2 regions of the Sinorhizobium sp. BJ1 genome follow, and region 2 is predicted to be linked to the other one. Evidence: riboswitches for the same ligand, from Rfam matches in the RefSeq annotation. Region 2 holds a riboswitch; the other holds the start of a gene.

Region 1 (15,793 bases), on a different contig from region 2:
CGCGGGAGCCACCCTCTCTGGCCGGCAGGCCAGAGGGGGTTTTACACCCGTGTGTTCGGCGAGATCTGGCGTTCTCAGATCACTCGCCGATTTCCGCGACAGGCTGCACAAGCTGCGGCCCGAGATGCAGGTAGCGGGTCGCCTTGCGCTTTGCGGCGATGTCCGCCCAGACCCGGTCGACCTGCGCTGCCGAGAGATCCGCGGCACGGCCGACATCTTCGGCGCTCAGGCCGGTGTTGAGACCGTAGAGGCAAAGATCCATCCGGTCGTAGGGGAGCGAGAAATAGAACTCCTCCTGTGTCTGTTCGAGCGAATAGGTGTCGGTGGTCGGCGGCCGACGGCAGATTTCCTCCGGAACGCCGAGATAGGCGGCGAGCGCGTAGACCTGCGACTTGTAGAGATGGGCGATCGGCTTGACGTCGGCGGCACCGTCGCCGTTCTTGACGAAGAAGCCCTGGTCGTATTCGAGCCGGTTCGGCGTGCCGAGCACCGCGAAGTTCAGCCGGTCGGCATGATAATATTCCAGCTGCTTGCGGGTGCGCTGCTTCATGCTGGTCGCGGCGACGATGCCGAGATAGACGGAAGGCGGCATGCGTAGCTTCGTCCGTTTGCCCCCCGGGTCCTGCACCACCAGCGAGGAGATGTTGTAGCCGTCGCCTTCGAGCGCATTGGCAATGACGATTTTCGAGGCCCAACCCGGTCCATAGTCCGGCACCAATTCGCGAATGAAGGCGTCACGCCGCTCGTAACAACCCATGGCGGCAAGCGTCGGCCCGACATCTTCGACGACCGCCTCGACCCCGAAGGTCTCGGCCACCAGCCGGCCGAGCCGCAGGCTTTCCGGATCGGAATCGTTTTCCGGCATAAACAGGCAGAAGACGTTCTTGGCGCCGACGGCGCGCACGGCGAGCGCCACCGAAACGCTTGAGTCGATGCCTCCCGAAAGGCCAAGGACCAGCCCGCGCTTGCGCATGCCGCGCAATTGGGCGCGCAAGGCCGAAACGACTCGCTCGGTCTCCGCAGCTTCGTCGATCCTCAAGGTTTCGGCGGAGAAAGCGAACATCTCCTGATCGGGGCGAATGTTCATTCAGCGGCCTCCAATGTTTCGGCCGCCAGCCTGCGGCTCACCTTGCCCGTATCCGTCTTTGGGAGCTCGGCGCGGAATTCGACGATCTTCGGCACCATGAAGTCCTCGAGGTGACGCGCGCAGTGGCGGATGACGTCCTTTTCGCTGACAGTCGGGTCGGAGAGGACGACAAGGGCGCCAACCGCAGCCCCAAGCACCGGATCGGGGACGCCGATGACCACCGCCTCGGCGATGCCCGGATGGGCGTGCAGGACGGTCTCGACCTCCTTCGGCGCCACCTTCTCGCCGCGCGTCTTGATGATGTCGTCCTTGCGGCCGACGAAGTAGAGGAAGCCCTCGTCGTCAGTGCGGAAGAGGTCGCCTGTATAGAGCACCTTTTCCCATGGATTCGGGCCGGGGCGCAGCATGCGCTCGGTGGCCGCTTCGTTGCGCCAGTAGCCCTGCATGACATGCGGCCCGCGGATCACCAACTCACCGGGAACACCCGGCGGCACGCGTTTCCCCTCGTCGTCGACGACGAAGGCTTCGGTGTTGGGAATGGCGATACCGACCGAGCCGGGCCGGCGATCGAGTTCGTCCGGAGGCAGATAGGTGCAGCGCTTGCACTCCGTCAGGCCGTACATGGAATACAGCCGAGCTGACGGAAAAAGCTCCCGCAAGCGGGCGATATGCGCCGGCGGAAGCGCTGCGGCAGTGTTGGAGATATAGCGCAGGCTCGGCAGGAAGCCGGGTTCAAGGTCGCGCATCTGCAGGATCATCGCGGCCATCGTCGGGACCAGCGGGAAACCGGTCACGCCTTCGGCACGAATGCGTTCGAAGATCGCCTGCGGAAAGGCGAAGGATTTTTCCAGTACGAGTGTGGCGCCGAGTCGGATCGTCATCAGCAACTGATAAAGCCCGTAGTCGAAAGCCAGCGGCAGGACGTTGAGGATGATATCATCCGGCGTGTTGCGGAGGTAAGCGGTGATCGACTCCGACGCCGCATCGATATTGCGATGCGTCATCATCACGCCCTTCGGGCGGCCGGTCGACCCGGACGTATAGATCAGCATAGCGAGATCGACGTCGATGCCGCCGTGAACGACGCGCAACGGCTCGGCCTTCAGGCACTGCTCGAAGGATGCCGCACCTTCCGCCGTGCGACCGACCGGCGCCGCGGTCGAGGCGACGAAAAGCGGCCTGCCTGAAAGCGCGCGCGCCTCCGCGACGATCGGCATCAGTTTTGCTTGCGTCAGGATCGCCGCCGCCTCGCAATCGGCAATGATATAGGCGAGCTTGTCGGCCTTCGTGGAGGCGTTGACCGGGCTAAAGGTCGCGCCAGCCTTGAGGATCGCGAAGATCGCTACCGCCGCTTCCCAGCAGTTATCCATGAACACCAGAACGCGGTCGTTGGCATTGACGCCGCTTGCGGCGAGAGCCGCGGCAAGCCGCGACGAAAGATCGTCCAGCTCCTTGTAGCTCAGCCGCTTCCGATCGGTGACCAGCGCCGTCTTTGCCCCTTGGGCCGCGGCGTTCCTGATAAGGAAATGCTCGAACCTCATGTTCGTGATGCCCCGCCCTAACCCCTCTTATGCCGTGACCGGCACGGCTTTCGCCTCGATGAAGGCCGAGATGCGCGCCAGCGAATCGAGATTCGCCGGGACGATATCGGCATCCGCCATTGCGATCCCGAACTGGTCCTCGATGAAGGCGACGAGTTCCAGAACGCCGGTCGAATCGATGATGTCGTTCTCGATCATCGAGGCCGTATCGGCCAGGTCGTAGGAAGTATCGCCAAAGAGGAAATTCTCGATGATGAAGGTCCTGACCTTCTCCTTGATCGCTTGCGTCATGTGTTCTCCTTTCGCTGTTTCCGTTTCAGGCCGCTTCGGCCTTGCCGATGCCGGCGCCGGTGAATGTCTGCAGCCACAGCTGCGTCGAGAGAATGCCGACGAAGGCGGCGTTGTCGCGGAAGCCCGAGGCCGGGCGCGCGCGGCATTTCTCGTAGAGCTTCGTCACCGCCCTGACATTGAAGAGGCCGCCCTCGGCGACTGCATCCTCGCTCAACACTCCGCGGACGTAATCGAGCTCGCCGGTGCCGCTGAAGGAATGGCTGTCGGGTGCGCGATAGGGCTGCTTCACCCGTTTGCCGATCACAGCCGGCAAGAGGTCCTTCGTCGCTTCGCGCAGGATATGCTTCTCCGTGAGGCCCTTGAGCTTCATTTCCGGCGGCAGCTTCGCCGCAAACTCGACCAGCCGATGGTCGAGGAAGGGGAAGCGACCCTCGATCCCGTGGGCCATCGCCATCCGGTCGCCTTGGCTGGAGAGGATGTAGCCGGGCAACAGGAAGCGGCTTTCGAGATATTGCGCCTGATGCAGTGGGTGCCATCGACCGAAATCCTGTGGCAGCCGGCCGATGAGTTCGTCAGCCGCATCGTAGTCCTTTAGTTGCGCGCGCAGGTCGCCGGAGAAGAACAGTTTCGTCGCGGCCGTGCCCTTGAGGCGCGGGCGATGCGAGAAGAGCGGGTCGTCGAGCGGCGCGTCGCCGGCGCCGAAAAAGGCGGCGAGATACTCCGGCGATTGCTGCTTGAGGCCCGGCAGATAGGGATAGAGCTTGCGGAAGAGATGCGGTCTGATGCGCGAGCCTGGCTGCCGTCCGCAGAAGCGGCGCACCCGGGCTTCCTTGAAGATGTCGTAGCCGGCGAACACCTCGTCGGCGCCCTCGCCGGTCAGCACGACCTTGAGCCCCGCCTCCCGAACCAGCCCGGACAATTGATAGAGGGGGGCCGGCGCCGTGCGGATGATCGGCCTCTCGGTGAAGCGGATGACGTCCGGAAAGGATTTTGCGATGTCGCCGGTGCGGCAAGCGATCGCGCTATGCTGCGTGCCGAGCGCCGCAGCCATTTCCAGCTGGAAGGCGCTTTCGTCGTGCTCGGCGCTGTCGAAGGTAACCGAGAAGGTCCGAAGCCGCTGCGGCGTCATGCCGGCGGCCAGCGCCGAGACGATCGAGGAATCGAGCCCGCCGGACAGATAGGCGCCGACCGGTACGTCGGCCCGCATGCGGATACGGGTCGCGTCGGTCAAGAGGGCGCGCAACTCCTCTGCGGCACTTCCTTCGTCCACGTAGACGGGCGGCTGATCCCGGTCCGGATATTGCAGTTGCCAGTAAGGTCTCGTCGTGACGCCATGCTGATCGACGATCATCAGGTGCGCCGGTTCAAGCTCGAGGATGTTGCGGAACGGCGTGCGCGGCGCGATCGGAGCCCAGAGGGTGAAGATCTGGTCGAGCGCGATCGGGTCGATCTCCGCCGAAACGCCAGGCACCTGAAGGAGCGCCTTGACCTCGGAAGCGAAGTAGAACGTGCCGCCATACGCGGTATAGAAAAGCGGGCGCACACCCATGCGGTCGCGCGCCAGTATCATCCGGCGGCAACGGGCATCCCAGATGGCGAAGGCGAAATCGCCGTTGAGCAACGACACGCACTCCTCGCCCATCTCGGCATAAAGGTGGAGGATGACTTCGGTGTCGCTCGCGGTGCGGAAGCGGCGGCCCTTGGCGCGAAGTTCGTCCCTGAGCTCCACATAGTTGAAGATTTCGCCGTTGAAGGCGATCGTCAGCTCGCCGCTCGCATCAGACATCGGCTGCTGGCCGTCGCCGAGCCCGACTATGGAAAGCCGCACATGGCCCAGCCCTGCTTCGGGCGCAATGAAAATGCCCTGCTCATCCGGCCCCCGATGCGCAATCGCGGCCGTCATGCTTTCGAGAAGCGCCCTTCCGTCCCGTATCGAACCAAAATAGCCGCTGAAACCACACATATGAAAATCGCTCTCACGCCCGCAACCGCGTTGAATGTATAGACGGAATGCGCGGAGCAAGAGTTAACCCGCTCTAGATTTCTCCAATGATGGTAAATAAATCAACTGGAGGCACATCGAATATTGATGATGGAGGAATTGTAATTCCGAGACTTCCCCGAGTATATAAATTTAACATTTATAGGTTTTTTGCTAAATTTATACTTAAAACGCCCCAGATGAACTGCGCACGATCAAGCCCCTTGATTCCATGGGCACCCGACGGAGCGCCGACGAAGAACGTGGTTTCCTTTTTATTAAGAAATTCGGTCCAATTTTCGCAGTCGAAGCGCAATATCGTTCGGAGCGCATGATGAGCTACGATTGGACCGGCGAACGCACGCGCCGGATGAAGATGATGAAATACGGCATCGCCATTGTGCTGACGGTTGGCCTGATTCTTGCTGCCACATCCTGGACCTTGCAGTCCATCTGACGATAGTGCCTCGCGCTCCCGCTGGCCTGATAGCAAGACACGGGCTTGGATATCTTTCTGTCTGTCCGATGTAACCTGTAGCTCGAATTATGTAAGTTCTAAACCTTGACGAGAGCCCCCTCCGGGAGTGGAATCCTGTCTGAGGCACACTGCCTGAGGCCGTCGAATCCGCACTCGCTGCGCGGCGGCCTCCCCAGTTCGAGGGGGCGATAGGTGGACCCGCCGCATAACCGATCAGCAGCTGCGTGGTTCACCTATTTGCCCCGGAATTGCAGCGGCGCGGCGCCACTGGCGTTCGGTAACAATTATCGGCCGCATCCGCAAATGGCACGGAACCAACAATAGCGTTTGCGTGTTTCCTGACGCAGCGCGAGGAGGTCATATGCAGCCAAGATTCATGTCGACGGAGGTGTTCCTGCGCTTCGAGAAGGAATGGCAGCACCTCCGTCGCGCCGTGCACAAGTTGGAGATCGAGGCCAATCGGCCTGATGAGCAAAATATTGACGACACGGCCGGCTCCGAACTTGCCGACCCGCTCGCGGGCCGGACAAAATCTTCGTAACCTATTGCAATAACACTAGACGCGCGCCCCGCTTCTTCTAGATGCTTGTTGCGCCATCGGTAGCCTCGTAGGTCTCCGATGCGCGCAGGAACGAGATCACCACGATCCCACTTCCGCGAAAGGAGCGCCGCCGATGTCTAGCCGGGTCCTCATCGCTACGGTTGCTGTGAGCTGCACGTTGGCCGGCATTGCCATGGCACCTGGCTTATCCTCGGCGCGATCCTGACGATTTATATCGTGCTTGGCATTCTCTACGAGAGCTTCATCCACCCGCTGACGATCCTTTCCGGCCTGCCGTTGGCAGCATGCGGGGCGCTCCTGGCGATCAGCCTTGGCGGCTTCGACCTTTCGATCATCGCAGTCATCGGGCTGTTGATGCTGATCGGCATCGTCAAGAAGAATGCGATCATGATGTTCGACGTAGCGCTCTCGCTGCAGCGCGACGGCCTCACTCCCCGAAATGCGATCCACCGGGCTTGCCTGATGCGGTTGCGGGCAGATCCTGATGACGTCCCTCGCCGCGCTGATGGGCACGCTACCTATCGCGCTCGGCAGCGGCGCCAGCGCAGAACTGCGCCAGCCGCTGGGCGTCGCCGTCGTCGGCGGCCTGCTCGTCTCGCCGCTGACGCTGTTCGTGACGCCGGTGATCTACCTCTACATGGAGGCCCTCGCGCGCGGCATCAAACGGCTGTTCGGGCCGCGAAGGCCGCAGACGGCCGTTTCGTGATCAGGACAGTCCGTGGGTGGCATGCGACAGGGCCCGTTCGATGCCGCGCAGTTCCGCCAGCCCCTTCAGCCGGCCGATCGCCGGGTAGCCGGGCTGGGCGCCGCGGGAGAGATCGTCGAGAATCTCCTGACCATGATCCGGCCGCATCGGAATCTGGTGATCCGCCCGTCCGGCGGCGCGCCGGCGCTTCTCCTCGACGAGCAGTTCGGCGATCACCGCCACCATGTCGGTGTCCCCCTCCAGATGCTCGTCCTCATAGAACGAACACGGCGTCCGCTCCTCCTCGCGGCGAACATTTCGGAGATGAGTGAAATGGATGCGTGGCGCGAACTGGCGGACCATCGCCGGCAGGTTGTTGGCGGCGCGAGCGCCGAGCGAGCCGGTGCAGAAGGTGACGCCATTGGCCGGGCTGTCGACCTCCCGCAGCATGAAGGCATAGTCCTCGGCGGTCGAGAGAATGCGCGGCAGGCCGAGCAGCGGCCATGGCGGATCATCGGGATGGGCGCAGATATTGATGCCGACCCGTTCGGCGACCGGCGTCACTTCGGCAAGGAAATCGACGAAGTGCCGTTGCAGCTTGTCACGGCCGACGCCGGCGTAGGTCTCTAAGTGCTCCCGAAGCTGCGGCAGGCTGTAGCCATCGGCGGAGCCCGGAAGCCCCGCGCCGATATTGCGGGAGAGGCCAAGCCGCCGCTCCTCGGTCATCTCGCGGAAGCGCCGCTCCGCTTCTTCGCGCGTTGCCGCGTCATAGTCTTCGACGGCGCCCGGCCGCTGCAGCAGATAGAGGTCGAAGGCGACAAAATCGATCCGGTCGAAGCGCATGGCCTTGGCGCCGTGACGGGTGGTCCAGCGCAGGTCGGTGCGCGTCCAATCGAGCACCGGCATGAAATTGTAGCAGACGGTACGAATACGGGCCGCCGCGAGGCGGCGCAATGTCTCCTGCCAATTGGCGACGTGCTCGCGCCAGGGACCGGTCTGCGTCTTGATGCTTTCCGACACCGGGACGCTTTCGACCACCTCCCACTCCAGGCCGCCCTCGCGCACCTCTCGCTGCCGCTTTTCGATCTCCTCGACCGGCCAGACGTCGCCGGTCGGGATGTGATGCAGGGCGCTGACGATGCCCTGCGCGCCGGCCTGCGCCGCGTCCTGGACACTCACCCGGTCGACCGGTCCGAACCACCGCCACGTATGTCGCATATGAACTCCTTCCGAGCGGGACGAAGTAAAGTGCGAGCGGTTTTCCGCCTGCATCCCGCTCTCTTAGAACCAGGACAGAAAAGTCAGTTGCACCTTGCAGGCTGCCGTGCGGTCGCCGGCCTGCTCGAAGGCGTGGACCGCCTGATCGATCGGGAACGCATGGGAAATGATCGGCCGGACATCGATTGTTCGGTCGGAGATGAGCGCGACGGCCTGAGCGAATTCATCGTGGAACCGCTGCGATCCAATCCACCGCAACTCCTTGCCGACGAGTGCATTGAGCGGCACGGTGATGTCGCCCGTGACCCCGACCTGTACGATCAGGCCGCGCGGCCGGACGGCAGCGATCGCCCCGCGCAGCGCCGGCTCGGCGGCGGAGCACTCGAAGACGACGTCGAACTGGCCCTTGTCGATCTCATATTCGGCCAGACCCGCCGGCTCGCGGCCGACGTTGACTACCCGCGTGGCGCCCATGGCGCTTGCGCGCCCGAGCGCCGCATCGGCGAGGTCGGTGACGACGATCGCCTCCGCTCCCGCGTGGCGGGCGGCCGCGACGACGAGCGCACCGATCGGCCCGGCCCCGGTAACGAGCACCTGTTTGCCGGTGAGGTCACCCGCCTGCGCAACCGCGTGAAGGCAGACGGCCAGCGGTTCCGCGCAGGCCGCCTCGCCGGCACTGACAAGAATCCCCGCCGCAAAACACTGGCGGGCCGGGACGATAAGCCAGTCACGGAACATGCCCTGCGTATGCGGCAAGCGCATCGCGCTGCCCATAAACTGCATGTTCAGGCAATGGATTGTCAGTCCTTCCTGGCAATAGCGGCAGGTGCCGCAGGGCTGGCTCGGATTGACCGCTACCAGCTCGCCGATCATGAGCCCGGAGACGCCAGCCCCGAGCGCTGCGACACGGCCCGCTGCTTCATGACCGGGGATGATCGGCTCCCGCACCCGGACGGGGCCGAAGCCGCCGTCCTGATAATAGTGCAGATCGGAGCCGCAAATGCCGCCGGTCGCCGTCTTCAAGAGGACCTCGCCTTCGCCGGGCTCGGCGACCTCCGTGACCTCCATTCGCAGGTCGCGCCGGCCGTAGAGCCGGGCGACACGCGCCTGCCTGATTGCTCCCACCATCATCGGATCAGCCCGACTGCACCAGGTAGCCACAGCGTGACCGCCGGGACGAAGGTGATCAGGATGAGTGCGATGAAGAGCGGCAGGAGCCAGGGCAGGATCGCCATGGTCGTCCGCTCGACCGAAAGCTTGGCCACCCGCGACAGCACGAAAAGCACCATGCCGAGCGGCGGGTGAAGCAGGCCAATCATCAGGTTGAGGGTCATTATCAGACCGAAATGCACCGGATCGATGCCGAATTGAGCCGTCAAGGGCAAGAGGATCGGCACGAGGATGGTGATCGCCGCGATCGTGTCCAGGAAGCAGCCGACGAACAGCATCAAGAGGTTCACCAGGATCAGGAACACCCACTTGTTGTCGGTGATGGTCAGGATCGCACCCGAGAGCAACTGGGCCGCCTGGCTGACGGTGAGCAGCCAGGCGAAGATCGAGGCGGCGGTGACGATGAACAGCACGGATGCGGTCGTCTCGATCGTGTCGAAGGTCGCCCGGGCAAGCGTCGACATCGTCATCGTCCGGTAGCGAACCAGACCGAGGAACAGCGACCAGAGAACGGCGGCCACGGCCGCTTCCGTCGGCGTGAACCAGCCCATCGTCATGCCGCCGATCAGGATGACCGGGGTCATCAGCGCCATGACCGCGGAGAAATCGAAGTACCAATCAAGCGCGAGGAGCGCGAGAAGGGCGAGGCCGACGGCGGCGTTCAACGAGAGGCCGGCCGACATCAGGAGATAGATGACGACAGGCACCGCAAGCACGACGACCACTTCGAGCGAAGCCGACAGCAGGCGCGTGATCTCGAAAGGCGTGTCCGAACCCCATCCTCGTTTGTAGGCAAAGACCGCCACCGTCAGCATCATCAGCACGGTCATCACCACGCCGGGCACGATGCCGGCCATGAACAGCGCGCCGATCGAGACGTTCGCCATCATGCCGTAGATGACGAAGGGCAGCGACGGCGGAAAGATCGGACCGAGCGTCGCCGACGCGGCGGTGACCCCGACGGCGGTTTCCACCGGATAGCCGTGATCTTTCATCGCCTTGATCTCGATCGTACCGATGCCGGCGGCATCGGCAAGCGCCGTGCCCGACATGCCGGAAAAGATCACCGAGCCGATGATGTTGACCTGCGCCAGCCCACCCTTCATCCAGCCGACGAGCGCAACGGCGAAGGAATAGATGCGGCCGGTGACGCCGGCTGAATTCATCAGGTTGCCGGCCAGGATGAAGAACGGCACCGCCAAGAGCGGAAAGCTCTCGACGCCGGCGATCATCCGCTGTGCCGCGATGATGTCGGGCGCGACATTGTAGAAGACCAGATAGAGCACCGACGCCACGGCCATGGAGATGGCGACGGGCACACCGACCACCATCAGCACCAGAAACGAACCAACGAGCAGGAGCATGGATCAGCCCTCGACCTTCTGGAATTCCTCGGGCTTTTCGAGAACCGAATAGCCGCGGCGTTGATTGGCGACGAAGACCTGGATCGAGCGGACCAGCATCATCACGAAGCCGGCCATCACGCTGTAGAAGACGATGTTGCGCGGCAGATCGACCGTCACCATGCGTTCATGGGCGACGATCGACACGTAGCGCCACATCAGCCAGCAGCCATAGGCAAAGAAGCCTATGCGCACGAGATCGACGAAGATCGCCATCGCCCGCGCCACCGGCCCCGGTAAATAGTGATAGAGCACGTCGACCTGGATGTGCCGCGAGACGCGCACGCACATGACGGAGCCCAGGAACACGACGCCGATCAGGCAATTGGTAGCGATCTCCTCCGTCCAGGCGTAGGAATCATTGAGCACGTAACGGGTGAAGAATTGCAGGAACACGCACCCCGTCATTATCCAGAAGATGGCGAGCGTCACCCAATCCTCGAAGGCATAGCTCGAAATATCCGCGGCGGGCGGGGCCTCGTCGAAGGAATGGGCAATTTCCTCCGGCGTCACTTGCAAGTGGACTTCCTGGGACATGGCGATCATCCGGCAAAGGGTTGGCGGATGCCGGCCGCATGGCGTGCGGCCGGCATCTAGGATTCACTTGACGGCGCGGATGGCCTCCCAGTCTTCCTTCTTGTAGCCGAAGTCCTCCAGCGCCACCTTCTCCATCACTGTCGACTCGAAATCAGCCTTGTCGACTTCGCTCACGTCGATGCCGCGCTCCTTGAAGGTCTTGACGAGAGCGTTCTCACGCTCCTCGATGATCTTGGTGCCGCGCTCGGCAGCCTCCTGCATCACCTCGGTGAAAATCTGCTTGTCGGCATCGGAAAGCTGCGACCACAGCGACTTCGAGACGACCGTGTTCAGGTGGTCGACAATGTGGCCGGTCAGGACGATATGCTTCTGCACTTCGAAGAACTTCTTCGCCTCGATCGTCGTCAGCGGATTTTCCTGGGCTTCGACCGTGCCATTCTGCAAAGCCAGATAGACCTCGGCGAACGCGATCGGCGTCGTATTGGCGCCGCAGGCCCGCGGCATGGCGAGATAGGCCGGGACATCGGGCACGCGCATCTTCAGGCCCTGCATGTCGGCGCATTTGGCGATCGGCCGGTTCGATGTGGTCTGGCGCGTGCCGTAATAGGTGACCGCGGTGATGTGGTTGCCGGAGGCCTCCTCGTAGCCCGCTGCCAGGCGCTTGAAGACATCGCTCTTGGTATAGGCGATCAGATGGGCGGGGTCGCGGAACGTATAGGGGAAATAGGTGACGCCGATCGGCGCATATTCGCGCGCCGCGAAACTCGAACCGGAAATGATGATATCGACCGTGCCGAGCTTCAAACCCTGGTTCAGATCCGCTTCCTTGCCGAGCTGCGAGGCCGGATAGACATCGACCTTGTAACGTCCCTCGGTGCGCTTGCCGATCTCCTCGGCGGCCCAGACCGATTCGGTATGGAACGGCTCAGAGGTCTCGTAGACATGCGCCCACTTGAGCACGGTCTGGGCCTGTGCGGCGAGGGCCGAACCAAGGATGGCGGCGGTTGCGCCGAATAGCGTTAATAGTCTGGCCTTCATCTTCTTTCTCCTCCCAAAGTGAAATCAATGCATGCTTTACTAATTTTCGGCACGCCTCCATGCGGCCGGTATCGTGCTGTCGGACGACTCCTCCCCGAAGCTGGCCGACAGGCGAAGCTGAGATTGATCGAGATGCGCGCGCATCGCGGCCCGTGCGGCAGCCGGATCGCCCGCGGCGATCGCATCGCGGATGGCGCGATGCTCCTCCATCGCGGCCCGCCAGGTCCCGGTGTTCTCGAAATAGCTGGCGAGCTTCTCGAAATAGGGCGTCATGCGCATGTCGTGGATGCTGCCGACGAAGCGGTTCAGCGTCTGATTGGCGATGATGCTCGAGACGATGACATGGAACTCGCGATCGATGGCGAGCGCCTGGCGCCGATCTTCGAGCGCGGCGGCCATCCGCGCGAGGTTGTCGTCGAGGACTTCGATATGTTCGGCGCGCGCCAGTCGGGCCGCCTCCTCGGCGATTGCGCATTCGACCACGGCCCGGGCCCTCAGCAATTCGAACGGACCCTCGAAATCCTCCGGCGGCACATCGGCCGAGGGGGCATGCCGCGCCGTGACATAGATGCCCGACCCCATGCGGATATCGATGAAGCCTTCGACCTCGAGCACGATCAGTGCTTCCCGAACGGTCGGGCGGGACACCCCCAGCTTCTGCGCAAGCTCCCGCTCAGCCGGAAGCCGGGAACCAGGCGCCAGTTCACCCCGTTCGATCAGGCCTCGCATCTGGTCCGCCACCTGCCGATACAGGCGGCGCGATTCCACGGCAGAGAACATCGCATCCTCGCTGCAGGCCACACGGCAGGTTCGCGGCTGGTGGCCAAGTGGTCATACCAATTGGCATAGAATACGCGCGGCGTTTCTAAAGTCAATTGTTGTTGTTGTTGTTCAAAACAACGGGGTTCGGCTCACTGCAGCGAAAAGGGCATCACCACGATTCCTGCCACTCCGGCGGGCATATGTGAGCTCGTTCCGCCAGATCGGCAAGCCGCGCGTGAGCCCGCGCCGCCGCTTGGCGGAGGATCCTTTGAACCGTTGGAGGTAGTGATTGCCTCCAAGGTGAACGCTGACCCGGATTACGCAGCCTGCGCCGCGTCAGCCGGCTGCTGGCCTCCAATATAGGCGATCAGGTCCCTGATGGTGATCAAGGGAAGCCGGTGCGTTTCAGTGAACAGGACGAGCTCGGGAAGCCGAGCCATCGTTCCATCGTCGTTGGCAACTTCGCAAATGACGCCCGATGGGGACCTGCCGGCGAGGCGTGCCAGGTCCACTGCGGCCTCCGTATGCCCCGGCCGGCCGCGCACACCCCTGGGATGCGCCCGCAACGGGAAGATATGCCCAGGCCGGGCGAAATCCGCCGGACGCGCAGCGGGATTCATGAGGGCTTGAACCGTCGCGGCCCGATCGGCTGCGGAAATCCCGGTGGTGGTTCCGGGCAGATAATCAACGGAGACTGTGAATGCAGTTTTATGCAGCTCGGTGTTTTGCGGAACCATGAGGGGAATTTCGAGCGCATCAAGACGCTCTCCTTCCATCGCAACGCAGATCAACCCACGGGCGTGCTTCATCATGAAAGCGATCGTTCCAGCCGTTACCGCGTCCGATGCCACGATGATGTCGCCTTCATTCTCCCGGTCCTCGTCATCGACGACGACGATTATGCCGCCGCGCGCCAGTGCCGCGATTGCGTCTTCAATTTTCGAGATTGCCATTCCATTTGCCTTTCAAGGGTAGCCAGCATTGGCGTTAAACCGCGGCGTTTCAGCCGCTATTCATCCCTTGGGCGAACAAGCCCGCGCCGCCCGGTAAGGAGCGGTTTTGCAGGCATTGTCCTCTTCCATCCGGACTGTAACCGTCGGCCCCGGCCTCTCACCGGGTCTGCTGACCCTCCACTATCTGTGGAAGCGCTGGCGGGCTCCCGGATCGCTCCGGATATCCGCCGGTGGGGATTTTCACCCCGCCCTGAGTACAAACGTAGATACGGAATTCCTGCGGTAAAAAGCAAGAGGCCGGCTCCGGCCGGCCTCGCGATATTTACCAGCAGCAGAAGCCACCATCGACCAGAAGGTCGACGCCGGTAACGAACGTCGCCGCATCCGAAAGAAGAAAAACGGCGGGCCCGACCATCTCGTCGACAGTCGCCATGCGCCGCATCGGCGTCTGCTCCTCGAAGAGCTTGGTCTGATGCACCATTTCCGGCCGCGTGTTCATCGGCGTGGCCGTGTAGCCGGGGCTGATCGTGTTCACGCGGATGCCGCGGCCCACCCATTCCATCGCCATCGATTTCGTCATATGGATGACGCCGGCCTTGGAGGCGTTGTAGTGGCATTGGTTCAGGCCACGGTTGACGATCACGCCGGACATCGAGGCGATGTTGACGATCGACCCGCGGCCGTTCTTCAGCATCGCCCTGGCTTCCGCCTGGCAGGACAGGAAAACGCCTTTCAAGTTGACGTCCATCATCGTCTGGAACTGGCTTTCCTCCATTTCCTCAGCCGGATTGGCATTGGCGATGCCGGCAGCGTTGACGGCGAGAGTGAGCGCGCCCAGCTCGACTTCCGTGCGGGCGACCGCCTCGTTGAGCGCCGCACCACTGGTCACGTCGGCGGCGATCTGGATGCTGCGGCACCCCGTGCTGGCGATGAATTCCGCCGTCTTCGCGAGCCCATCGTCGGTGCGGCGATCGAGCAGAGCAACCTCCGCCCCTAACTGCGCCAGCCCCATAGCGATGCGTTGGCCGATGCCGCTGCCAGCGCCCGTCACGAGGGCGACGTTTCCGGAGAGATCGAATAGCTTGGGCGCGTTGAGCGTGATTTCGGACATGATGACGTATTCCTCGTTTAGATGGTTGCCAGTTCCATGACCGAGACGTCGTTTGCCTCCTTGCGGTCGAGGATACCGGTCTGTCTGCCCTGTGCCATGACCATGATTCGATTTGAGACCCCGAGAACCTCTTCGAGATCGGAACTGACCACGATCACAGCGACGCCCTGGTGGGCGAGATCCATGACGAGATCGTAGATCGACGATCGAGCGCCGACGTCGATGCCGCGCGTCGGTTCGTCGAGCACCACGACCTGCGGCTTGCGCGCAAGCCATTTGGCGAGCACCACTTTCTGCTGGTTGCCGCCGGAAAGCTCGCCCGCGTTCTGGTGACCACGGCCTTTCACGCCGAACTTCCTGATGTACTCGTCGGCGAACTGGTGGAGACGGCGCGAGGAAATCCAGCCCTTGCGAGCGATTTCTCCGAAGTTGGCGTAGCCAATGTTCTCCGCGATCGAATGATCGAGCACCACGCCCTGAAGCTTGCGGTCCTCCGGCACGAGAACGATCCCATTGCGGATCGCGTCGATGGGCGAGCGGGGCGTGACGGCCTTGCCATGCAGGAGAACCTCGCCACCGGAAATCGGATCGGCGCCGGTCAAGGCGCGCACGAGTTCGGTGCGGCCGGCGCCCATGAGGCCGGCGATGCCGAACACTTCGCCCTTGCGGACTGAAAAGCTGATATTCCGGAATGCATTCGTCGGCGAGGTGAGGTTGCGCACGTCAAGCGTCACCTCTTCCTGAGGCGCCGGCAGGGCGGGGAACATGCGCTCGAGCGAACGCCCGACCATTGCCTCGACTATGGTGCGGATTGGCACATCGCCGCTGTCGAATTCCTTCACCTTGGCACCGTCACGCATCACCACGATGCGATCGGCGATCTGGCGGATTTCCTCCAGCCTGTGCGATATGTAGACGAGGCCCACACCTTCCGACTTCAGCCGTGCGATCTGCTGGAAGAGGAGTTGGGTTTCTT
Region 2 (15,793 bases):
GATCGAGGCCACATAGTTCGAGCGCTCGTTGAAGCCCTTGAACTCGCCGCCATAACGCACCGGCCGGCCCATCTGCCAGGCAAGTTCCGGCACCACCTCGTCGACCATCTCATTGAGCCGCGCGACGCCGGCGAGCACCAGTTTGACGCGCTCGTCGAGCGGCCGCTTTGCCCAGCTTTTCTGTGCATGCCGCGCCTGCGCCACCGCCTGCTTGGCAAGCTCCAGAGGCATGGCCGCGCGTTCGGCATAGACCTCGCCATTGACTGGCGAAATGCATCTGATCATCGTCATGATCGTTTTCCTGTTTCTGCTTTCAATTAAACCTTCACCTTCCCCTCCCCAACCCCTCCCCACAAGGGGGAGGGACTTACGGGCGGCATCGCCTCGCCGAACGCAACGTTTCCACAGTTGGCGGCGGCTCGGGCCAGCGAAGACGGGGCGGCAACGGGAGCCCCTCCCCCTTGTGGGGGGGGAGAGGTCGTGCCCTATGCTCGTTCGAACCCCCGCGCCACCTCCCAATCGGTGACGCGCCGGTCGTATTCCTCCTGCTCCCACCGGGCGGCGCGAGTATAGTGGTCGATGACCTCTTCGCCGAACGCCTCACGCAACATCTTGGACTCCGTCAGGGCGTCGGTTGCCGCCCTGAGCGTATGCGGAATTTCGCGCACGTCCTTGCCGTGATAGGCATCGCCGACGAAGGGCGCTTCGAGCTCCAGCTTGTTCTCGATGCCGGAAATGCCGGCCGCGATCAAAGCAGCGAAGGCGAGATGGGGGTTAAGGTCGGACCCGCCGACTCGGCATTCGATGCGGATCGCCTTGGTTTCGTCGCCGCAAAGGCGATAGCCGGCGGTGCGGTTGTCCTTGCTCCAGATCGCTTTCGTCGGCGCAAATGTCCCGGCCATGAAGCGCTTGTAGGAATTGATGTAAGGCGCCAGGAAATAGGTGATCTCGCTCGCATGGGCGAGCAATCCGGCCACGTAGTGCCGCATCAGCTCGGACATGCCGTAACGCCCTTCCTTGTCGTAGAATAGCGGCGTCTTGCCGTCGAGGCTCCACAGAGATTGGTGGACGTGCGACGAGGACCCCGCGGCGGAATAGTTCCATTTGGCGAGGAAGGTGATCGCCTTGCCGCGCGACCAGGCAATCTCCTTGCAGCCATTCTTGATGATGGCGTGACGGTCGGCCATCGTCAGCGCGTCGGAGTAGCGGACGTTGATCTCCTCCTGGCCGGCGGAGGCTTCCCCCTTGGAATTCTCGACCGGAATGTCCGCACCCTGGAGGCCGTTGCGGATCGCCCGCATCACGTCTTCTTCCTTGGTGGTCTGGAAGATGTGATAGTCCTCGTTGTAGCCGCTGGCGAGCTGCAGGTCGCGGTAGCCGGACAGGCGCGCATCTTCGTAGGACTGATCGAACAGGAAGAATTCGAGCTCACTCGCCATGAAGGCTTTGAGGCCCATGGCCTCGAGCCGCGCGATCTGCTTCTTGAGGATGGCACGCGGCGAATGCGGCACCTCCTCATGGGTATGGTGATCGAGAACGTCGCAGAGGACCAGCGCCGTGCCCTCGAGCCAGGGAATGCGCCGAAGCGTCCCAAGATCCGGCTTCATCGTGTAGTCGCCGTAGCCCTTCTCCCAGCTCGTCGCCTTGTAGCCGGGCACGGTCTCCATCTCCATGTCGGTCGCCAGCAGATAGTTGCAGCTATGCGTTTCCTTCCAGGCGCTGTCGACGAAATATTGCGCGTGAAAGCGCTTGCCCATCAGGCGGCCCTGCATGTCCACCTGGCAGGCGAGCACCGTATCGATGCGGCCGGCGGCGACATCTTCCTTCAGTTCCTCGAACGAGTAGCTCATGAAAGTCAAATCCCATGTTTCGGCGCGGCCGTTCCCGTAGCCGCCAATACGAAGAGGAGACCGCAAGTGCGATCTCCGCCCTCTTTTTGTCTTCTTAGACTTCGCCGACGGCCTTTTCGGCCGCAGCGATCTCGGCCTGGCGGCGCGCGACCTCATCGCCGATCGGCGGCCCGCGGAAGCGGCGGTTCTCGAAGCCGAACCAGATGATGCCGGTGACGACGAGGAAGCCGACGGTGATGTAGAGCGCCCAGTCATTCGGCGGCTGAATGCCGAGCACGAAGATCAGCACCATCGCGATGATCGACAGGATCGCAAACAGCTTGAACATTCCTTCGCCGAGGTTCCAGGGCCCCATCTTGTCCCATTTCGACGTTCCCCAGGCGAAAAGGCCGAGCGTGATCGGGATCGCGAAGGAGAAGAACAGGAAGATGACCGTGCACGAGACGACGATCGTATAGACCGGCGTTTCGCCGATCGAGACGAGCGACGAGCCCCAGACGAACAGCACTGCGAGGATCGAGCCCGTCCAGATCGCCGCAACGGGCGTGCGATAGGTGGGGCTTACCTTCGAAAGAGCCCTGGAGGCCGGCAGACCGCCATCGCGCGAGAAGGCGAAGATCATGCGCGAGACCGAAGTGACCGTTGCCAGGCCGCACAGCCACTGGCTGACGAAGATGGCGAGATAGAGTATGTCCTTGATGACCGGGTGGACCTGTGCGTCCATCGCCCAGAAGAAGACGTTCCAGCCCTGCTTGGCAGCCTCGTCCATGTTCGGGATCATCAGCACGAAGGCGCACAGCATGATGTAGCCGAAGAGCGCCGACCAGAGCACCGAGGAGACCATGCCGCGCGGCACCGATTCGGCCGCCTTGACCGTTTCTTCCGATGTATGCGCCGAAGCGTCATAGCCGGTGATCGTGTAGATCGGCAGCAGCAGGCCGAGCAGGAAGACCCAGGTTCCGGAAGTCTGCGGCCAGACATTGCCGCCTGCTTCGCCGGAATAGTTCGAGAAGGTGAAGAGCCTGCCGATCTCGTAAGAGTCGGCTGCTGCAAGGCAGGCAATCGCCAGCAGGATCGCGGTCGCGAAGATCAGATAACCCGAGAAGTCGGTGAGCTTCGCCGTCAGCCCGATTCCCATATGGTTCACCAGTGCCTGCGCGCCGGTGATGATGGCCAGGAATACGATGCGCGTGGTCGTCGAGTCCTCCAGTCCCAGATAGGGCGTGCCGAACGAACCCATGAAGAAATAATAGGTACCGACATTGATGGCGCCGAGAACCGTGACCAGCCCGAGGAGGTTGAACCACGCCGTCACCCAGCCGGTAAAACGGTTCCCGAGGATCGAGCCCCAGTGATAGAGGCCGCCAGCCGTCGGATAGGCGGAGCTGATCTGCGCCATGGCAACCGCGAAGACGAGCGAGATGAAGCATCCAAGCGGCCAGCCTATGCCGATTGCCGCTCCGCCCGCACCGGCGGTCGCCTGCGCCAGCGAGTTGATGCCGCCTGATAGGATACAAATGATTGAGAAGGATACGGCGAAATTCGAGAACTGGCTCATTCGCCGCTCGAGTTCCTGGGCATAGCCCATCGAATGCAGGACTTGCAGATCCTGCTTCTTATCGGTTTCGATGTAGTCTGACATCTCTTTCCCCTGTTTCTCCTGACCCGGCGCGCCATTGCGAAAGGTCATGTCACCTCCTGTTCCGGCACAGGAACAGGACCGCGGCTTTGCCGCTCCCCTGGGTCTTTTTATCTTTTCGGAAGGGCGGCCACGCTTCTGGCGAACAGCCCTTCCAGATAATCGGCCATGACCCTTTGGCCGATCTCGTTGCGAATGAGATCGTTTCTGATCTCGATCATCACGTTCGGCAGCCCATAACGGACGCCGTATTCTATCAAGCTATGCGTTACCCCGTCATTCGGCCCATAGGGCTCATTGCGACGGATGTCGTATGCAACCTGCCCCGCCGTCGCGGCCGCCAGCATGCGATCGGCGAGCCGACTGTCGGCGTCGTGCAGGATGCCGAGCTCGACGCTGCGCGGCTTGCCGAAATAGACCGGCGTGAAGCTGTGCATGGTGACGAGGATGGGAAGCCTGCCGGCCGCCTTGCGGCCGACGACGAACTCGGACACCGCATCGTGGAACGGCAGGTATATCTCGTCGATCCGCGCCTGGCGCTCCGCCGCCGACATCGATCGGTTCCCCGGCACCTCGTAGACCTCGCTGACGACGGGTGTTGCAGCGTCGGAATCCGGAGGCCGATTGCAGTCATAGACGAGGCGCGAAAAACGCTGATGAATGAGCGTGCCGCCCAGCTTCCCGGCAAGCAGCCTCGAAACCGCCAGCGCACCCGGGTCCCAGGCGATGTGGCTCTCAAGCGCTTCCTTGGAAAGCCCAAGCGTTCCGAGGCGCTCTGGCAGACGGCTGGACGCATGCTCGCAGACGAAGAGGAAATCTCCCTTCGCATCGGCATTCTCAATGGCGACCGAGTCGCCTTCCGCCTGCGTCAAAAGCCCCGCCAAAACCGGCTCCCCATTGCCTCGTCAGACGATGTTGATGAAAAGAATTCTTCACGAATCGGCGAGTGTCAATAAAAATCTGAAACGATCTCTTCAGATTTCCATTGACTCCAATTGGGGCCGCGATGTTTAATTTCCTTCAAGCTGGCAAAGACCGGCTGAGGGGCATGACATTGAACGGCAACAGGGCATCCATGACGGTGTCGGATGTGATCAACGCACATTTCGCGGTGCTGACGCGCGCCGAGAAGCGTTTGGCGGAGACACTTCTCGACAACTATCCGGTCTCCGGTCTCGGCTCGATCACCACGGTCGCCGAGAACGCCGGCGTTTCGACGCCAACGGTGGCACGCATGGTGCAGAAGCTCGGTTTCCGCGGCTTTCCCGATTTCCAGTCGAGGCTGCACCAGGAATTGGAGGCGACGATCTCCAATCCGATCGCCAAGCACGATCGCTGGGCGGCAAGCGCACCGGGCACCCACATCCTCAACCGCTTCGCCGATGCCATCATGGGCAACATGCGCCAGACGCTATCGCAGATCGAGCCCGTCGAATTCGATCAGGCGGCGGCCCTCGTCGCCGACCGTAAGCGAAATGTCTATCTCGTCGGCGGCCGTATCACCCGCTCGATGGGCGATTATCTCTTCACCCATCTCCAGGTCATCCGCACCGGCGTCACGCAGATTGCCGCCAATCCGAGCTCGTGGCCGCACTACGTTCTCGACATGAAACAGGGCGACGTCCTGATCCTGTTCGATATCCGTCGCTACGAACAGGAAATGGAGACCCTCGCCCGCTCGGCCCGCAACCGGGGCGTCGAGATCATCCTCTTCACCGACCAATGGGGTTCGCCAATCGCCAAGTCCGCCTCCAAGGTTTTCCGCGCCCAGATCGAGGTGCCCTCGGCCTGGGACAGCTCGGTCATGCTGCTATTTCTCGTCGAGACGCTGATCGAGGCGGTGCAGAGCTCGAATTGGGACGAGACGAGGGATCGAATGAAGACGCTCGAGGGCCTCTTCGATTCGACACGCATCTTTCGCAAGCCAGGCTAGGAGGTACCGGTCGCAGACTGAATGTCCGGATGAAGGATTGAAGGTGCAAGGCGCGCCGCGCACCCCTTGGAACGCAAGCCCGGCCAAAGCGGCGTTCTCGCCGCAAACGGGAAAAAGGCCTGTCACACAAGTTTCATCGCGCCACTTTAACAGCACCGCCGAAGTTGACTGAAAACCGATAAGGAGAACACCAGTGATTTCAAGGACTCAACGCCTGCTCTCGCTCTCGACCGCCATGCTGCTGGCAACCACGGCTGTGGCCGCTGCCGAGCCGAGCGAAGAGCTCATCGCCGCCGCCAAGAAGGAAGGCACGCTGACGACCATCGCGCTTCCGCACAGCTGGTGCGGTTATGGCGACGTCATTGCCGGCTTCAAGGCTAAGTACGGCATCGAGGTCAACGAATTGAACCCGGACGCCGGTTCGGGTGACGAGATCGAAGCGATCAAGGCCAACAAGGGCAACACCGGCCCGCAGGCGCCTGACGTGATCGACGTCGGCCTGTCCTTCGGCCCCTCGGCCAAGGCCGAAGGCCTGATCCAGCCCTACAAGGTCTCGACCTGGGACACGATCCCGGACAGCGCCAAGGATCCGGAAGGCTTCTGGTACGGCGACTATTACGGTGTTCTCTCCTTCGTCGTGAACACCGACATCGTCAAGGAAGTGCCGAAGGACTGGGCGGACCTCAAGAAGTCGGACTACGCGAACTCGGTCGCGCTCGCCGGCGATCCGCGCGCGTCCAACCAGGCCGTGCAGGCCGTCTATGCCGCCGGCCTTTCCGCCGGTGAAAAGGATGCCGCCAAGGCGGGTGAGGCAGGCCTCGGCTTCTTCGCCGAAGTCAACAAGGCCGGCAACTTCGTTCCGGTCATCGGCAAGTCCGCTTCGCTCGCGCAAGGCTCGACCCCGATCATCATCGCCTGGGACTATAACGGTCTCTCCTGGCGCGACAGCCTGAACGGCAACCCGCCGGTCGAGGTCGTCGTTCCGGCCTCCGGCGTCGTCGCCGGCGTCTATGTGCAGGCGATCTCGGCCTACGCCCCGCATCCGAACGCCGCCAAGCTGTGGATGGAATATCTCTATTCGGACGAAGGCCAGCTCGGCTGGCTGAAGGGCTATTGCCACCCGATCCGCTTCAACGACCTGGCCAAGAACGGCAAGATCCCGCAGGAAATGCTCGACAAGCTGCCGCCGGCAGCGGCCTATGAAAAGGCCGTCTTCCCGACGCTCGAGGAGCAGGCTGCCGGCAAGGAAGCGATCACCACCAAGTGGGACAGCGTCGTCGGCGCCAACGTGCAGTGATGCAAACGCCTCCCCGCTCATCCGCGGGGAGGCCTACTTCCTCCGACACCGGAACGGCCGAAGCCTTCATGACCACGACTACAGCGACAGCACCTCTGATCAGCAAACGAGCGGTCATCGATTGGCTCGGCATCGCACCCTTCGCAATCTTCGCGCTTCTGTTCCTGATTGTTCCGACACTCTATCTCGTCACCGGCGCCTTTCTGACGCCCGAGGGGGCGTTCACCTTCAAGAACCTCGGCGATCTCTTCACCCCGTCGATCATGAGCGCCTACTGGATCTCGATCCGCGTCTCGGTCGCCTCCTCGCTCGGCGGCGCGCTGATCGGCTTCTTCCTCGCCTGGGCGATCGTGCTCGGCGGCGTGCCGAACTGGATCCGCTCCGGCCTGCTGACTTTTTCCGGCGTCGCCTCGAATTTCGCCGGCGTGCCGCTGGCCTTCGCCTTCCTGTCGACGCTCGGCCGCACCGGCCTCGTCACCGTCTTCCTGCGTGACTGGTTCGGCTTCAATCTCTACGGAACCGGCTTCAATCTCCTGAGCTTCTCCGGTCTCACCATCACCTACATGTATTTCCAGATCCCGCTGATGGTGCTGATCCTGACGCCGGCGCTGGACGGGCTGAAGAAAGAGTGGCGCGAGGCCGCCGAAATCCTCGGCGCCTCCACCTGGCAATATTGGCGCATGGTGGCGCTGCCGATCCTCTGGCCGAGCCTGCTCGGCACGACGCTTCTGCTTTTCGCCAATGCCTTCGGCGCCATCGCGACGGCTTACGCGCTGACCGGCAGTTCGCTCAACATCGTGCCCATCCTGCTTTACGCTCAGATCCGCGGCGACGTGCTGCACAACCCGAACCTCGGCTACGCGCTGGCGCTCGGCATGATCGTCATCACCGGCGTTTCCAACATTCTTTATATCTGGCTGCGTATGCGCGCCGAACGGTGGCAGAAATGAAAGCACAACGCCTCGGCGCCTGGATCGCCATCGCCATCGGAGCGAGCTATTTCATCGTTCCGCTGCTCGGCACGCTGGAGTTCTCGCTGCGCATGCGTCGCGGCGCCTATTCTTTCGACGCCTACGCATCGGTTTTCTCCGACATCCAGTTCCGCGAGACTTTCGGCTATTCGATGCTGATGGCTGTGCTGACGATCATCTTCGGCATGCTGCTCGTCGTACCGACGGCCTATTGGGTGCGGCTGCGCCTGCCGCAGGTCCGCCCGGTGGTGGAATTCGTCACCCTCCTGCCGCTCGTCATCCCGGCGATCGTCATCGTCTTCGGTTATCTCCGGCTCTACAATTCCTCGTCGATCCTGCCGCTGACCGGCTCGACCTCGGGCACCAATGCGCTGCTGATGTTCTCCTACATGACGCTGTCGCTCCCCTACATGTACCGCGCCGTCGATACGGCGATGCGGGCGATCGATGTCAGGACGCTGACGGAAGCGGCGGAAAGTCTCGGCGCCAAGTGGCCGACGATCCTCTTCCGCTGCATCTTCCCGAATGTGATGAGCGGCGTGCTTTCCGGCGCCTTCATCACCTTCGCGATCGTGATGGGCGAATTCACCATGGCGGCGTTGCTCAACCGGCCGGCCTTCGGTCCTTATCTGCAGCTCGTCGGCGCCAACAAGGCCTATGAGCCCTCGGCGCTCGCAGTCATCGCCTTTGCCATCACCTGGCTCAGCATGGGGCTGCTCCAGCTCGTCTCCCGTTTCCAGAAATCCGTTTCGCCCAAGGCTTGATCACATGGCATTCCTGACACTGACCAATATCCAGAAGTCCTTCGGCCCGGTTCAGGTCGTCCATAATTTCGACATGGGCATTAACAAGGGAGAGTTCGTGTCCTTCCTCGGCCCGTCCGGCTGCGGCAAGACCACGGTCCTGCGGATGATCGCAGGTTTCGAGACGCCGTCCGGCGGTTCGATCGTCATCAATGGCAAGGACCAGGGCACGCTGAAACCAAACCAGCGCAACATCGGCATGGTGTTCCAGGCCTACGCGCTTTTCCCGAACATGAACGTGCAGGACAATGTCGCCTTCGGCCTGAAGGTCGCCGGCGCCTCCAAAACGGATATTGATATACGGGTGAAGCAGATGCTCGGGCTCATCAAGCTCGAGCACCTGGCGGACCGCTTCCCCTATCAATTGTCCGGCGGCCAGCAGCAGCGCGTGGCACTTGCCCGCGCGCTTGCCGTCAAGCCGCAAGTGCTGCTGCTCGACGAGCCGCTCTCGGCACTCGATGCGAAGATCCGCATCTCGCTGCGCGAAGAGATCCGGCAGATCCAGCAGCAGCTCGGTATCACCACGGTGTTCGTCACCCACGACCAGGAGGAGGCGCTTTCGATCTCCGACCGCATCGTCGTCATGAACGCCGGCCGCGCCGACCAGATCGGCACCCCCTTCGAGATCTACAATACGCCGGCGACCCGCTTCGTCGCCTCCTTCGTCGGCACGCTCAACATCATCGAAGGCAAGGTGGCCGACCCCGCCACCGGTGCCGTGATCGTCGGCGGACACCGTATCTCGCTGAAGGAGCCGATCGCCGCCCTGAAGGGCGGAGACGGTATCTCGCTGGCGCTCCGGCCGGAAGCGGGGTCCATCGCCGAGGGCGCGAGGGGCGACACAGCGCTTCCCGGTGAAGTTGTCTCGACGAGCTTCCTCGGGTCAGTGATCCGCACCAAGCTGCGGGTTGGCGAGGATGTCATCTCGTTCGACATGTTCAATGACCCAGGCATCACTCCCCCTGTTGCGGGAGAGAATGTGACATTGCGCTTCGCCGCCAAGGACCTGCTGGTCATTCGGGAGTAGCTCTGGGCCGGAATGTTTTGTTGGGCTTCCCAGGTTCGGAAAGAAATCTGTCGTGATTTCTCGCTTTTTCGTCGTTGCGCGCGTTTGACCGGCGCCGACCTCTGTGTATAGTCGCACGCGTTCTCAGGGCGGGGTGAAATTCCCCACCGGCGGTAGCGGTCGGTGGATCTAACGATCCGACGGTCGAAGCCCGCGAGCGCTTCAGGCACCTACAGCGCCGCGCGTCTGTTTGACGCGCAAGGGTCGCTGTAGTTTTTGAGTCGCTGCATGATTTCGCCCTTAAAAGGAATCATGCAGTGCCTGAAGGTCAGCAGATCCGGTCGAAGTCCGGAGCCGACGGTCACAGTCCGGATGGAAGAGAGCAAGCAGTGCGAACCCCTTTCGCGGGGTAGCCGCGCATGCATGTTCGCCCGACGGGATCATTGGAAAAAATGCCAACCCTGAAAGGCTTGAGACCATGACCATTCTTTCCCACCCCTCCACCAAGATCGCCATCGTCCGCGCCCGCTGGCACGCCGATATCGTCGACCAGTGCGTCGATGCCTTCGTCGCGCAATGGTCGAAGCTCGGCGGCAACGCGGCCGACGTCGAGATCTTCGATGTGCCGGGAGCACTGGAAATTCCGCTGCATGCGCAGAAGCTCGCCAAGACCGGACGCTATTCTGCGATTCTCGGCACCGCCTTCGTCGTCAATGGCGGCATTTACCGCCACGACTTCGTTGCCGGCACCGTGCTCGACGGTATGATGCGCGTCCAGCTCGACACGGATGTGCCGGTGCTTTCGGCCGTCCTCACTCCCCACAACTTCCAGGAAAGCGAGCCGCTGATCGCCTTCTTCCGCGACCATTTCGTCGTCAAGGGCGAGGAGGCTGCGAATGCCTGCGCGCAAATTCTCGCTGCGCGCGCCAAGCTCGCCCTAGTCAACGCCTGAGGCGTCTTTCGCTAAATCTGAGGAGGGGGCGCGTGAAAACGCGCCCCCGTTACGCCCCGGGCCGCTGCCTGCGGTCACTTCGGCGGCAGCGAGAGCACATAGCCGAGCGCCGCATCCAGCAGGCGTCTCCTCAGGGCATCGTCGCCATAGGCCTCGGCACCTGCGCGCACCCAGCCATGCATTCGACGCTCGCCCATCACCATCGGAGCAATGCCCGGGAGGGCCAGGGCCCAGCCGTCATTGCCCTTGCCGAGCCTCACCAGCATCCCGTCCTCCCGGGCGCCGGAGACGAGATTGCCGTTCACGAGAAACGCCAGGCCGCCGAACATCGGCTTTTCGGAGAGCCCCGGCCGCTCGCCGAGTTCCTGCCTGATCAATTCTTCAAGCCCCAGATCGCGCATTGGATTTTTTCCTCGTTCTCTTCCGGCCAAGGCGGCGCGTGCATGATTCACTTCCCGACAAACCGGCAATAAATCTCTGATTCAATTCACGGAAACGGCCTCCGCTGAATCACTCTCTGAAGTCGTTGAATCAGCTCTTGAGCTTCAGTCTCCGCCGCGTCTCGCTCGGGCTCTCGCGATAGTGGGCGCGGTAGCTGCGCGAAAACGACGACGACGAGTTGAAGCCGCAAATCGCCGCGATGTCGGCAAACTCTATTCGCGTCTCGATCACCTTGCGGCGCGCCGCATTGAGGCGTAGCGCCAGGTAGTGCTCGTGCGGGGCCACCCCCATGGTGTCCTTGAAGAGGTCTTGCAGGTGCCGGGCGCTGACGCCGATCCGGCGTGCCAGCTTGGCGAGTGTCAGCGGCGCCTCGACGGTATCCTCCATCAGCTTGACCGCCGCGCCGACCCGACTGTCGAGAATGCGCATGTTGCCGATCGCCGGCACCTGCAGCAGGTCGCCGCGCGTGCGCTCCTGCTCGTAGATGAAGAGGCGCGAGACCTCGAGCGCCAGCGAATAGCCGTGCGCACGACGGATCAGTTCCAGCATCAGGTCGAGCGTCGGCAGCGAGCCGCCGGTGGTGATGCGCTTGCCATCGATGACGAAACGGTCGCGAACCATGCTCACCTGCGGATAGGCGGTGGCGAAATCCTCGAAGTCTTCCCAATGGGTCGTGGCGAAAAAATTGTCGAGGAGGCTCGTCTCGGCCAAAAGCCAGGAACCGGATTCGATCCCCGCCATCGCATCGCGGTGCCGCGCCGTCTGCGACAGCAGCATCTTCAGCTGCGAGGTGGCGCTGCGCCGCCAATTGTAACTCGACAGTACGAAGAGCGGCGCCGTCTCGCGCAGCGGCCGAAAGGGGCCGGACACCGGGATCGGGATGCCGCTTTTGGTCTCGATCGCTTCGCCGTCCGGGCTGAACATCGTCCAGCTATAGAGCGCCCGCCCAGCGATCCGGTTGGCGGCGCGCAGCGGCTCGACGACGGAGGCGACAAGAATGAGATTGGTCTCCGGCAGGATCAATAAATCAATATGCTGCACGTGCGAAATCCGAGCGTCCATGGCGAAACTTCGTCCCATTTGTGCCGATAATGTATAGGATCGCTCCACTTATGGAAAGCAGCGTCGCCTTTTCTGGCTCGTAATGGGTGCAACGAAAAGGGAGACAGCTATGCCGCTCAGCATGAACCGCGAGGTCTTCATCACTTGCGCCGTCACCGGTTCGGGGGACACCGTTTCGAAATCGGGCCACGTTCCGATCACGCCGAAACAGATCGCCGAAGCGGCGATCGAAGCGGCCAAGGCGGGTGCCGCCATCGTCCATTGCCATGTCCGCGATCCCGAAACCGGGACGCCGGCTCGCCGCCTCGACCTCTACAGGGAGGTGACGGACCGCATCCGCTCCGCCGATGTCGACATGGTCCTCAACCTGACCGCCGGCATGGGCGGCGACCTCGTCTTCGGCAATGTCGAAAACCCCCTCCCGCTCAACGAGAAAGGCACCGACATGGCCGGCGCCACCGAGCGCGTCGCCCATGTCGCCGAATGCCGGCCGGAGATCTGCACGCTCGACTGCGGGACGATGAACTTCTCGCTCGGCGATTATGTGATGACCAACACGCCGTCGATGCTGCGCGAGATGGCGCGTCAGATGACCGCCCTCGGCGTCCGCCCCGAGATCGAGGCCTTCGACACCGGCCATCTCTGGTTCGCCAAGCAGCTCGTCGAGGAAGGCCTGATCGAGGATCCGGTGCTGATCCAGCTCTGCATGGGCATTCCGTGGGGCGCGCCGGACGATCTCAACACCTTCATGGCGATGGTCAACAACGTGCCGTCGAACTGGACCTTCTCGGCCTTCTCGATCGGCCGCAATGCGCTCGCATATCCGGCAGCGGCGATCCTCGCCGGCGGCAATGTCCGCGTCGGCCTGGAGGACAATCTCTATGTCGGCAAGGGGCAGCTCGCGACGAACGGTCAGCTCGTCGAAAAGGCCGCGTCGGTAATCGAGGGCATGGGTGCAAAGATCATCGGACCGGCAGAGGTCCGCGAGAAGCTGAAGCTGACGAAGCGGTGACAAGACCCCTCCCTTCCCCAAAAGGGGGGGCTTAGTCTGCCGCGCCGGCAAACCCGAAGTCATCGTCGGCATGCTTGGCCAAGTCTTGCGAAAGACCGAGCGGCAGGGCGAAGGAGCGAAGAGGGACGTAGAGGATCCGGAGCCACCCATCCCTCCCCCTTGTGGGGAGGGTGGCCCGAAGGGCCGGGAGGGGCTCCCCACGGAACAAACGGGGTGGAGAGGGAATGAGCATCATCACCAGGGCCGCCTGTGTCGGCGGCGGCGTCATCGGCGGGGCCTGGGCGGCGCGGTTCGCGCTCGCCGGCATCGACGTCAACATCTTCGACCCGCACCCGGAAGCCGAGCGCATCATCGGCGAGGTCATGGCCAATGCCGAGCGGGCCTATTGCATGCTGACCATGGCCCCGCTGCCGCCGCGCGGCAAACTCGTCTTCTGCAAAAGTATCCAGGAAGCCGTCCACGACGTTGACTGGATTCAGGAAAGCGTTCCCGAACGGCTGGAACTGAAGCGCGGGGTGGTAACCGAGATCGATGCCTTCGCCCGCCCCGACGCGCTGATCGGTTCCTCCACCTCCGGCCTGCTTCCATCGGACCTGCAGGCCGAGATGAAGCATCCCGACCGTATGTTCGTGGCCCACCCCTACAACCCCGTCTACCTGTTGCCGCTGGTGGAGCTGGTCGGCGGCAAGCAGACTTCGCCGGAAACGATCAAGCGCGCCGAAGCAGCCGTCGCCGAGATCGGCATGAAAGGCGTCGTCATCGCCAAGGAGATCGAGGCCTTTGTCGGCGACCGGCTGCTCGAAGCGCTCTGGCGCGAGGCGCTCTGGCTGATCCAGGACGATATCTGCGATACCGAGACGCTCGACGATGTCATGCGCTACTCCTTCGGGATGCGCTGGGCGCAGATGGGTCTGTTCGAGACCTATCGTATCGCCGGCGGCGAATCGGGCATGCGTCACTTCCTCGCCCAGTTCGGTCCCTGCCTCAAATGGCCCTGGACCAAGTTCACCGACGTCGTCGATCTCGACGACGCACTCGTCGAGAAGATCGGCGCGCAATCCGACGCCCAGGCCGCCGGCCGCTCGATCCGCGAGCTCGAACGCATCCGTGACGAAAACCTCGTCGGCATCATGCAGGCGCTGAAAGCCGGCAATGACGGCGAAGGCTGGGGCGCCGGCAAGCTGCTCGCCGATTTCGAGAAGCGCCTCTGGGCGAAGGGCGGCAATCAGTCGAAGACGTACGACGCTTCCGGCCCCCTGCGCCTGGTCGAAATCAAGGTCAACGCCGCCTGGGTCGACTACAACGGTCACATGACCGAGCACCGCTATCTGCAGCTCTTCGGCGACACGTCGGATGCGCTGCTCAGGCTGATCGGCGTCGACTTCGCCTATGTGGAGGCGGGCCACAGCTACTACACCGTCGAGACGCATATCCGCCATCTCGGCGAGGCCAAGCTCGGCCAGGCACTCCATACGACGCTGCAAATTCTTTCGTCGGACGAAAAGCGCATCCACTTCTTCACGAGGATTCATGACGCCGCCTCTGGTGAGGTGATCGCCACCGCCGAGCAGATGATGCTGCATGTCGATGCCAAGGCCGGCAAGTCTGTCGCTGCGCCGGCCGCGGTGTTGGAGAAGCTGAAGCCGATCGCGGAAGGCCACGCGAAGCTCGCCGCGCCGGAAGGTGCAGGGCGGTACGTGGGGCAGAAACGCTAGCGCCTGAGGCGGCTGCCCCTCATCCGGCTGCCGCCACCTTCTCCCCGCAAGCGGGGAGAAGGGAGACGCCGAGTCGTCCAAGTCCCCTCTCTCCGGGGAGAGGGCTAGGGTGAGGGGAAAAGCACCAGCGGATCGTTGAGGAGCGATCTGCGGGCGAACGCAGGCGGACAAGAACGACGAGGGAGAACCATGAATTTCGCACTGACCGAAGAACAGCAGATGATTGTCGATACGGTCCGCAGTTTCGTCGAGACCGAGATCTATCCGCACGAGGACGAGGTCGAGCGCACCGGCATCGTGCCGCGGGAGCTTGGCCAGGACATCGCCCGCAAGTGCAAGGAGCTCGGCTTCTTCGCCTGCAACTTTCCGGAAGAGGTCGGCGGCGCCGGCCTCGATCACCTGACCTTCACGCTCGTCGAGCGCGAACTCGGCCGCGGCTCGATGGGCCTGACCGTCTTCTTCGGCCGCCCCTCCGGCATCCTGATGGCCTGCAATGAAGAGCAGCGCGAGCGTTACCTGCTGCCGGCGATCCGGGGTGACAAGTTCGACGCGCTTGCCATGACCGAGCCGGACGCTGGTTCCGATGTGCGCGGGATGAAATGCTTCGCCAGACAGGACGGCGACGACTGGATCGTCAACGGCACCAAGCACTTCATCAGCCACGCCGATATCGCCGATTTCGTCATCGTCTTCATCGCCACCGGCGAGGAGCAGACACCGCGCGGGCCGAAGAAGAAGATCACCTGTTTCCTCGTCGATCGCGGCACGCCCGGCTTCGAAATCCGCGACGGCTACAACTCCGTTTCGCATCGCGGCTATAAGAACTGCATCCTGACCTTCGACGATTGTCGGCTGCCCTCCTCGCAGATCCTCGGCGAAGTTCACAGAGGCTTCGATCTTGCCAATGACTGGCTCTACGCAACACGGCTGACGGTCGCCGCCACCTCCGTCGGCCGCGCCCGCCGCGCCTTCGATTATGCCCTCTCCTATGCGGCCGAGCGCAAGCAGTTCGGCAAGCCGATCGGCGCCAACCAGGGCGTCTCCTTCAAGCTCGCCGACATGATCACCGAAATCGATGCCGCCGACCTCTTGACGCTGTCGGCCGCCTGGCG

The links. A riboswitch is a leader RNA that binds a small molecule or an ion and turns the genes downstream of it on or off. The one in region 2 is predicted to bind FMN.
Region 1: it holds a riboswitch for FMN, as region 2 does, so the genes downstream of both, ribB (3,4-dihydroxy-2-butanone-4-phosphate synthase) here and CO676_RS07630 (6,7-dimethyl-8-ribityllumazine synthase) in region 2, are expected to answer to the same signal.

The regions. Positions count from the first base shown of each region.
Region 1 is NZ_NWTH01000008.1:101,661-117,453, reverse strand. It holds gene nadE (NAD(+) synthase) at 80-1,087, opposite strand; gene CO676_RS13780 (AMP-binding protein) at 1,084-2,628, opposite strand; gene CO676_RS13775 (acyl carrier protein) at 2,656-2,919, opposite strand; gene asnB (asparagine synthase (glutamine-hydrolyzing)) at 2,945-4,882, opposite strand; gene CO676_RS36765 (hypothetical protein) at 5,235-5,357, shown strand; gene CO676_RS13760 (hypothetical protein) at 5,740-5,919, shown strand; partial or broken gene CO676_RS13755 (efflux RND transporter permease subunit) at 6,121-6,646, shown strand; gene uxuA (mannonate dehydratase) at 6,647-7,843, opposite strand; gene CO676_RS13745 (L-idonate 5-dehydrogenase) at 7,907-8,971, opposite strand; gene CO676_RS13740 (TRAP transporter large permease) at 8,971-10,377, opposite strand; gene CO676_RS13735 (TRAP transporter small permease) at 10,381-10,953, opposite strand; gene CO676_RS13730 (sialic acid TRAP transporter substrate-binding protein SiaP) at 11,017-11,991, opposite strand; gene CO676_RS13725 (FadR/GntR family transcriptional regulator) at 12,031-12,771, opposite strand; gene ribB (3,4-dihydroxy-2-butanone-4-phosphate synthase) at 13,071-13,706, opposite strand; FMN riboswitch at 13,820-13,968, opposite strand; gene CO676_RS13715 (SDR family oxidoreductase) at 14,029-14,817, opposite strand; gene CO676_RS13710 (sugar ABC transporter ATP-binding protein) at 14,835-15,793, opposite strand, start outside.
Region 2 is NZ_NWTH01000004.1:310,040-325,832, reverse strand. It holds gene CO676_RS07675 (aldehyde dehydrogenase family protein) at 1-291, opposite strand, end outside; gene CO676_RS07670 (glutamine synthetase family protein) at 486-1,850, opposite strand; gene CO676_RS07665 (amino acid permease) at 1,945-3,492, opposite strand; gene CO676_RS07660 (N-formylglutamate amidohydrolase) at 3,600-4,373, opposite strand; gene CO676_RS07655 (MurR/RpiR family transcriptional regulator) at 4,544-5,422, shown strand; gene CO676_RS07650 (ABC transporter substrate-binding protein) at 5,616-6,719, shown strand; gene CO676_RS07645 (ABC transporter permease subunit) at 6,788-7,669, shown strand; gene CO676_RS07640 (ABC transporter permease) at 7,666-8,454, shown strand; gene CO676_RS07635 (ABC transporter ATP-binding protein) at 8,459-9,520, shown strand; FMN riboswitch at 9,636-9,887, shown strand; gene CO676_RS07630 (6,7-dimethyl-8-ribityllumazine synthase) at 9,978-10,451, shown strand; gene CO676_RS07625 (TfoX/Sxy family protein) at 10,526-10,852, opposite strand; gene CO676_RS07620 (GlxA family transcriptional regulator) at 10,983-11,954, opposite strand; gene CO676_RS07615 (3-keto-5-aminohexanoate cleavage protein) at 12,064-12,966, shown strand; gene CO676_RS07605 (carnitine 3-dehydrogenase) at 13,191-14,681, shown strand; gene CO676_RS07600 (acyl-CoA dehydrogenase family protein) at 14,871-15,793, shown strand, end outside.